Regions from separate parts of the Cytobacillus sp. MT66 genome, predicted to be linked through region 1. Evidence: riboswitches for the same ligand, from Rfam matches in the RefSeq annotation. Region 1 holds a riboswitch; the other holds the start of a gene.
The links. A riboswitch is a leader RNA that binds a small molecule or an ion and turns the genes downstream of it on or off. The one in region 1 is predicted to bind cyclic di-GMP.

Region 1 (3,416 bases):
AGTGTGAATAACATGGCACGTAAATTAAATTATCTGGTAAACGAGACACGTAAACAAGCGATCAAAACTATGGAACTTTCCGTTCATTTAAAGGACGAGGCATCCAATTCTGTAGAAACAATCTATCAAATATCTACAGAAACCACAATGAAGGCAAGGGAACAATTATATGAAATTATGGAATTTATTGATAGGACTGAAGAGGTATTAACTCCTTATCAACAAAACGAAAACGTACAAAAGGTGATCAGCAAACTGGAACGAATGAGAGAGGTTGCCAAAGAAAGAACCTCATCCACTACTGATACAACAATAACATTAGCTGACTTGCTTAAATCCTTATATGGACAATCTAGTGAACTATCAGAGATATCCAATACATTATTGGAACAAATTAGTCAATTCAAACTTGATAAATAGGGAGGGGATGTTAGTGGAATTAAATGTCAACAAAGAAATACAAGGATCAAAAATGACATTAAAATTAAATGGTGATTTAGATATCTCGACAAGTAGTAGTATTGATCCTTATTTAGAGGAAATTGAGGATATTGACGTATTAGTATTCGATTTTAGTGAATTAGAATTTATTGATTCGACAGGAATTGGTTCCATTATGAATGCTATTTTCTTATCACAGGAGAAGAACTTTAGCGTAGAACTGCAAGGTGTTAATGACATGACAAAAGAAATTCTAGAGATTGTAGGGATTTATCAGATATTAGACACAATCCAAAAGGGGGATGCCTAATGTTCTTTGAGCAGTTTACCTACAATATCACTAATGATTCAGACAATAGGAATAACGTGGATAAAACACTAGAAAGAGAAATTAACCTGGCTAGAAATATTCAAACCTCGTTATTAAATGGAAGAGCTCCCGAGGTAGATGGCGGGAAACTCTGCGGAAATTCTCTTCCTGCTAGATTAATTGGCGGGGACTATTATGACTTTTATCCACTAGTGAATGGGAAAGTTCGCATTGTCATTGGCGATGTGATGGGGAAAGGAATTCCAGCAGCTATGTTAATGATTTTGACCAGAGGGGCTTTTCGAAGTGCTGCAGAAAGTACTAAAGGCCCCGGAGAAACCTTAACAGCCATGAACCAGGCGTTGCACAATGATTTGCGTACCTTAAAATCATTTGTTACCCTATTTTGTGCGGATTGGGACCCAAAGACTGGTATTTTCAGTTATGCCAATGCTGGACATCATCTCCCCCTTCTACTAAAGGGAAACAGTCGGACCATCTTAGATCTTCCAAAGATAAAAGGGATTATGGTTGGGGGGTTAGCGAATCAAGTGTACAAAGAGCAATCTATCAAATTAGAAGAATCGGATATGGTGTTTTTTTATACTGATGGCATTATAGAAGCTCAAAATAACGAAGGGGAACAATATCAGATTGATCGACTAAAGGAAACATTGATTTTACATCAAGACAAAGATGTAGGTGAAATTGAAAAATACGTTATGAACTCGATTAATGAATTTACTTCTGAAGTTCCACAGAGAGACGATATTACTATGGTCCTTTTGAAAATTAGTCAACAGAAAGCGGATATTAGTAGTTTGAATTCTCCTGTATTAGCATGAATTAGGTAGGAAAGGTGATTAAGGTTAGGCCGCTACTTTCTTACATAGCGTAGCAACTTTAACCTTTCCTTAACGGATTCATGAAGGAGTCTCCCATCCTCAAGGAATGTGAAAGCCCAATGAGTAGGTGGGAGATGAATTTCGGTGGCTTAAGCCAAAGCTTTTTTATTCTTTCAATTACTTTATTATAACGTAGCCGGGAACACTCATGACTTTAGTCATGAGCTGAATCGGATTCAAAAAGGGTGTAGCTTTTGCCATTTTACTATTCGACATATGCATAATCAATATGTACGCAAAAACGCTAATATAGCGGATTACCACTTGCAAAACCAATCGAAATAAATCGAAAGTTGTATTTATAAGATGTAAAATCGGTCTGTCCTATAGTAACCTTCACCTGTATTGGTAAATGGAGCTCGAACAATTATTACTTTAATTTCATAAATTAGTCAAAGGTAAAGACACAAAACTATAGGGGCTTCGATCAAGGTCGGATCATGCTAGCCAGTTAGCAATAATCTTCAGAGACTAATCAATTCGCTTAGTCTTTTTTGTTTGTTAAAATTTCGGAAAATGGAAAATAGAGGATGATGCCATGTGGTAGTAAAAAAGGATCTTAATGGGGTGGATGAAACAATTGATTGTATGGATAACCATGATGCATTAACGGGATTATCTAATCGTCATCATTTTTTTAATCATTTAAAGGATACCTTGGAAAAAGAAACGACTAAGAATGCAGCTGTATTGTTCTTTGATTTGGACCGGTTTAAAGTCATTAACGACTCGTTAGGCCATATAATCGGGGACCTGTTAATTAAAGAGGTCTCTAATAGATTAATGGATTGCCTAAAGTTGGCTGATACTGTTGCGAGAAATGGAGGGGATGAATTTTTTGTATCCCTAATCAATCTAAATCGTCAAGAGGTACTAGATATCATGGAAAAGATTCTTACATGCTTTGACGAACCATTCATCATTGATCGCTATGAAATCTATACCTCGCCCAGCATAGGTGTCAGTTTTTACCCTAATGATGGGAAAGATGTTGACACTCTAATTACAAAGGCTGATGTAGCCATGTACTCCGCAAAAGCTAACGGAAAAAACAGTTATCAACTTTATCACTCTAGACAGTCCGAAAACCTTCATGAAAAATTAGAAGTCGAAATTCACCTACATAAAGCATTAGAAAATAATGAGCTTTTCCTTCATTATCAGCCTAAGTTAGATATTTTCACCGGGGAGATTATTGGAATGGAAGCGCTCATTCGTTGGAATCATCCAGAAAAAGGGATAATTTCACCTGCTGACTTTATTCCACTTGCTAAAGAAACAGGTTTGATTCTTTCCATCGGTGAGTGGGTTTTAGAAGAGGCTTGAAGACAAAATAAAGATTGGCAGGAGGCAGGCCTACCTCCTTTCATTATTTCCGTTAATCTTTGCGCGCCAGCTTTATCAGCCTAATTTAGCTAAAAAAGTAGAAACGATTTTAGCAAAAACAGAACTTGATTCTGAGTATCTGGAACTCGAGATCACAGAAAGTACGTTAATGGATATTCCACAAGGGTTAAAGGTTCTAAACGAATTGAAAAGTTTAGGTGTGCAAATTAGTTTGGATGATTTCGGTACAGGGTATAGCTCTCTTAATTATTTAAGGCGCTTTCCCACTGATGTTTTGAAAATTGACCAATCGTTTGTAAGAAGTGCTACCCAAGATTCTACGGATGTAGCCATTGTTAAAACCATTATTCAAATGGCCCATCAGCTCCAAATGAAAGTGGTGGCAGAAGGGGTGGAGTTAAAGGATCATCTGA
Region 2 (3,416 bases), on a different contig from region 1:
GAACGAACGGATGAAAAAAATATTCGTTCGTTTTGTATTTGCTTGGGAGGAAATCAGCAGAGGTGTGGTTCATAGTTCATTTTAACTATATAATAGTAAGATAATACTATTGTTATGGGAGAAATGGAAAAAATGGATGCTCAATTTATGTTAAATGTCCCTTTTTTTGCGGGGTTGAATGAAAAAGAATATGAATTACTAGGATCTCTTTTTATCGAAAAAAATATAAAAAAGGGAGGCCATATTTTTCTTGAAGGAGATGTAGGGACAGAATTCTATCTAATCAAACAAGGAAGAGTAAAAATCTATCGAATAACGAATGGAAAGGAATCGATTCTTTCCTTACTAAATAATGGGGATTACTTTGGGGAAATGGCAATGCTAGATCCGAATAATAGCAGATCAGCGGCTGCTGTTGCTCTGGAAAATACGACATTATTTATCTTAAAGGAAAATGAATGGAAGTCATTGTTAATGCGAAACCCGCAACTGTTAATTAAGTTGTTGAGTCTAACAATGGAAAAGTTAAGGCGAGCAAATGATAAAATTCAGCATTTAACATTTTTTGATGTGCGAACACGAGTCTATAAACTAATTGTTCAACTGGCGAAGGATTATGGAATACATACAGAAGACGGACTATTAATCAATTATAAATTAACCCATCAGCAAATGGCCGATTTAATTGGGGCTGTTCGGGAGACTGTTTCAAAAATCATGGCCGAATTACAGCAAGAAGAATGGATTACTTTGCAGAATAAGAAAATTCTTATTAAGGACATGGCTAATTTTGAAGAGGGTATTATTGAAGATTAATTAATCTATTTTTCAAAAAAAGTATAATTTTGTAGTTTGGATTACAGAAAATAATAGGCCCCTAAGTGATAATAAAATTAACAAACAAAGAACGTTTAGGGGGAGATTTATAATGGACTTACTGCCAATCATTATTTTCGGTACTATTATTTTTATTATTAAAAGAGCTAAAAGAAAAAACACATTATCCCGTCGAGCAAGTTTAGCTGCTGCAGGTGTTGGCGGAACGGCAAGTATTGCGTTTCTTCAGCAGCTCGAACTCGAGCAGCAGCTAAATCAAGATATGATCGATCAAATGCAGCAAATGGATTTACAGCAAATGCAGGATTTCGCTTTGCAAAACCAGCTAATTGACCAAATGAATCTTCAGCAAATGATGGATCAATCAATGGATCCATTTCAAAATGTAGGTTTGGATCCCATTATTGATCATTACTATCATGGTCATGATCAAGGGTTTGATCACTCATTTAATGACCATCACCAATTTTAATAGAGTAAATGGCAAACCATCCGAAAGGGCGGGACGCAAAGCCACGAGTCTAATGTTCTGTGAGACAGAACGATGATCGTCGGGTTACCGATACAGTATTGTATTGTTATCTGACTGCTTGGCTGCCTATGCAAGCAGTCTTTTTATTTTAGCAAAAAGGGATGATATTTTATGGCAACCATCCATAAAGGGAAAAACGCACTAAAAACGAAGGCGAACAACTATTTATTAATTTCTATTTTATTAGCGATTGCACCAATTGTATACTTTGTGGCTTTTATACAGGGATTTTACTTTAAAGGGATTTTTCATCTTTTTCCGGTCATGCTATTTTGGGCTGCTATATTCTTTTGGAAAAAATACTCCGTTCTAAGTGCTGGAATTAAAGGGGAAGAGCGAACTTCTAGTATTCTGAGAGAACTTCCCAAAGGTTATGAGGTGTTTAGTTCTGTTCAGCTTTCAACAAATGAAGGAATGGCCGAGCTTGATCATGTGATTGTGGGTGAAAATGGCGTCTTTGTCGTTGAGGTAAAAAATCATAACGGCACCATCCAAGGAAGAGATGAGGATCACTCCTGGATTCAGCACAAAGTGGGAAGAAAAGGCGGAGAATACACAAAGGAAATGAGAAACCCTGTTAAGCAAGTAAGAAGACAAGTACATATTTTATCCAGCTATTTTAAGCAAAACGGGATAAATCTTTGGATTGAGGGGGCCGTCTATTTCTCGAATCCTCAAGCCAATGTAAATGTAACATCAGAACGAACTAATGTTTTTACATCATCAAATGAATTGCAAACGTATTTAACCACGCATAGCTCAAAAAGAAAAATAAACCATGAAGTGTTAAATAAAGCGAAAGCATTGATTAAAAGGTAACTTTGACAAAAAAGGAGATTTGTAAAAATGAAATTAAAATTAGTATTAGGAAGTTTAATGCTGCTAGGATTGCTTGCGGGATGCTCTAAGGGAGAAGTAACGGCAAAAACAGAAGAAGAGATTCGCCAGGAAGTAAAAGCAGAGCTTGAACAAGAAATGAAAGATGATTTAAAAAATGAGATTAAAGAAGAAGTGAAAAACGAACTTGTACAAGTACAAAAGACAGATTCAGAACCAGAAGTTGTTAAAGAAGCCCCGGCTGAAAAAAGCGCTTCATCATCCAACATTCTGGACGTTTCATCTGTTGAACCTTACGTCACTAGCAATCTTATTTTTTCAAACTTCTCTCTAGAAAAACATAGTGATGGATACTCTTTAGAAATGAGAGTGGAAAATAAGAATGAGGAATTTGATGTGGCTTTTGGCTGGGGAAGAGCAGGAATAGCAACGCTTGAAACGAGCGAAGGCAGATTCAAGGCTGAATTTCCGCATATGGAGAAAATCGGTGCGGGACAAGAAAAAATCTACTCCTTTAAGTTTGCAAATGCAGCAGGCACACCAAATAATCTGGTAATTAGTAATATCTTGCTAGTAAATCAGCATGACGGGCGGCTTCCAACGCCAGGCAGTGATGAAGAATTTACAATTTCATTGAAATAGGGGATTGTTCCTATCAGACATGGGTTCCATTCCTGCTGGCTTGACTAAAGTTTGACTCATTTATTTGGAGGGAATCTATCTTAGTTCGTAAATCATAAGCCAAATACGATAGGAGCGGGGGATTTCCCTCGCTTTTTTATTATACTATGTACTTGGAAAATTAGCGGTTGTAGGAAAAAGGATATATTTTTTATAGGTGTTTATAAAAAATATAATCAAATATTCATAGAATATTTTTCTAGAATAGGTTCCTTTACACTATTCAGAATAGGGTGAAAAATCTATATTATTGAAAATATAACAGAATTTTGAAGGAGTGAGGTATTTGTTAAAGGTTCTATCTAGCTCTGCTCTATCATTAGCATTAGTAGGAAGTACGATTTTTGCAGGAGGGTCATCAATCAGTGCAGATGCCCCAGTGAAGGAAAAAAATACATACCAGCTAAGCCTGGCTCATCATGTGGGTGCTTCCCCGGAGCTTGCTGAACAGGCGAAAAGGCTAGGCATTGATTTATCAAAAGCTGATCCTGCTGAGAGGATAGCTAATCAAGGGAAAAAGTTTCAGCAG

Region 2: it holds a riboswitch for cyclic di-GMP, as region 1 does, so the genes downstream of both, AC1Q59_RS09985 (nuclease-related domain-containing protein) here and AC1Q59_RS23770 (putative bifunctional diguanylate cyclase/phosphodiesterase) in region 1, are expected to answer to the same signal.

Annotation. Positions count from the first base shown of each region.
Region 1 covers NZ_JBXAFB010000025.1:23,587-27,002, forward strand. Annotated here, with positions in the region: gene AC1Q59_RS23755 (HAMP domain-containing protein) at 1-420, shown strand, start outside; gene AC1Q59_RS23760 (STAS domain-containing protein) at 434-751, shown strand; gene AC1Q59_RS23765 (PP2C family protein-serine/threonine phosphatase) at 751-1,596, shown strand; cyclic di-GMP riboswitch class I at 2,044-2,115, shown strand; gene AC1Q59_RS23770 (putative bifunctional diguanylate cyclase/phosphodiesterase) at 2,197-2,982, shown strand; gene AC1Q59_RS23775 (EAL domain-containing protein) at 3,038-3,416, shown strand, end outside.
Region 2 covers NZ_JBXAFB010000004.1:327,468-330,883, forward strand. Annotated here, with positions in the region: gene AC1Q59_RS09975 (Crp/Fnr family transcriptional regulator) at 133-816, shown strand; gene AC1Q59_RS09980 (hypothetical protein) at 929-1,309, shown strand; cyclic di-GMP riboswitch class I at 1,310-1,401, shown strand; gene AC1Q59_RS09985 (nuclease-related domain-containing protein) at 1,481-2,188, shown strand; gene AC1Q59_RS09990 (hypothetical protein) at 2,216-2,848, shown strand; gene AC1Q59_RS09995 (M6 family metalloprotease domain-containing protein) at 3,174-3,416, shown strand, end outside.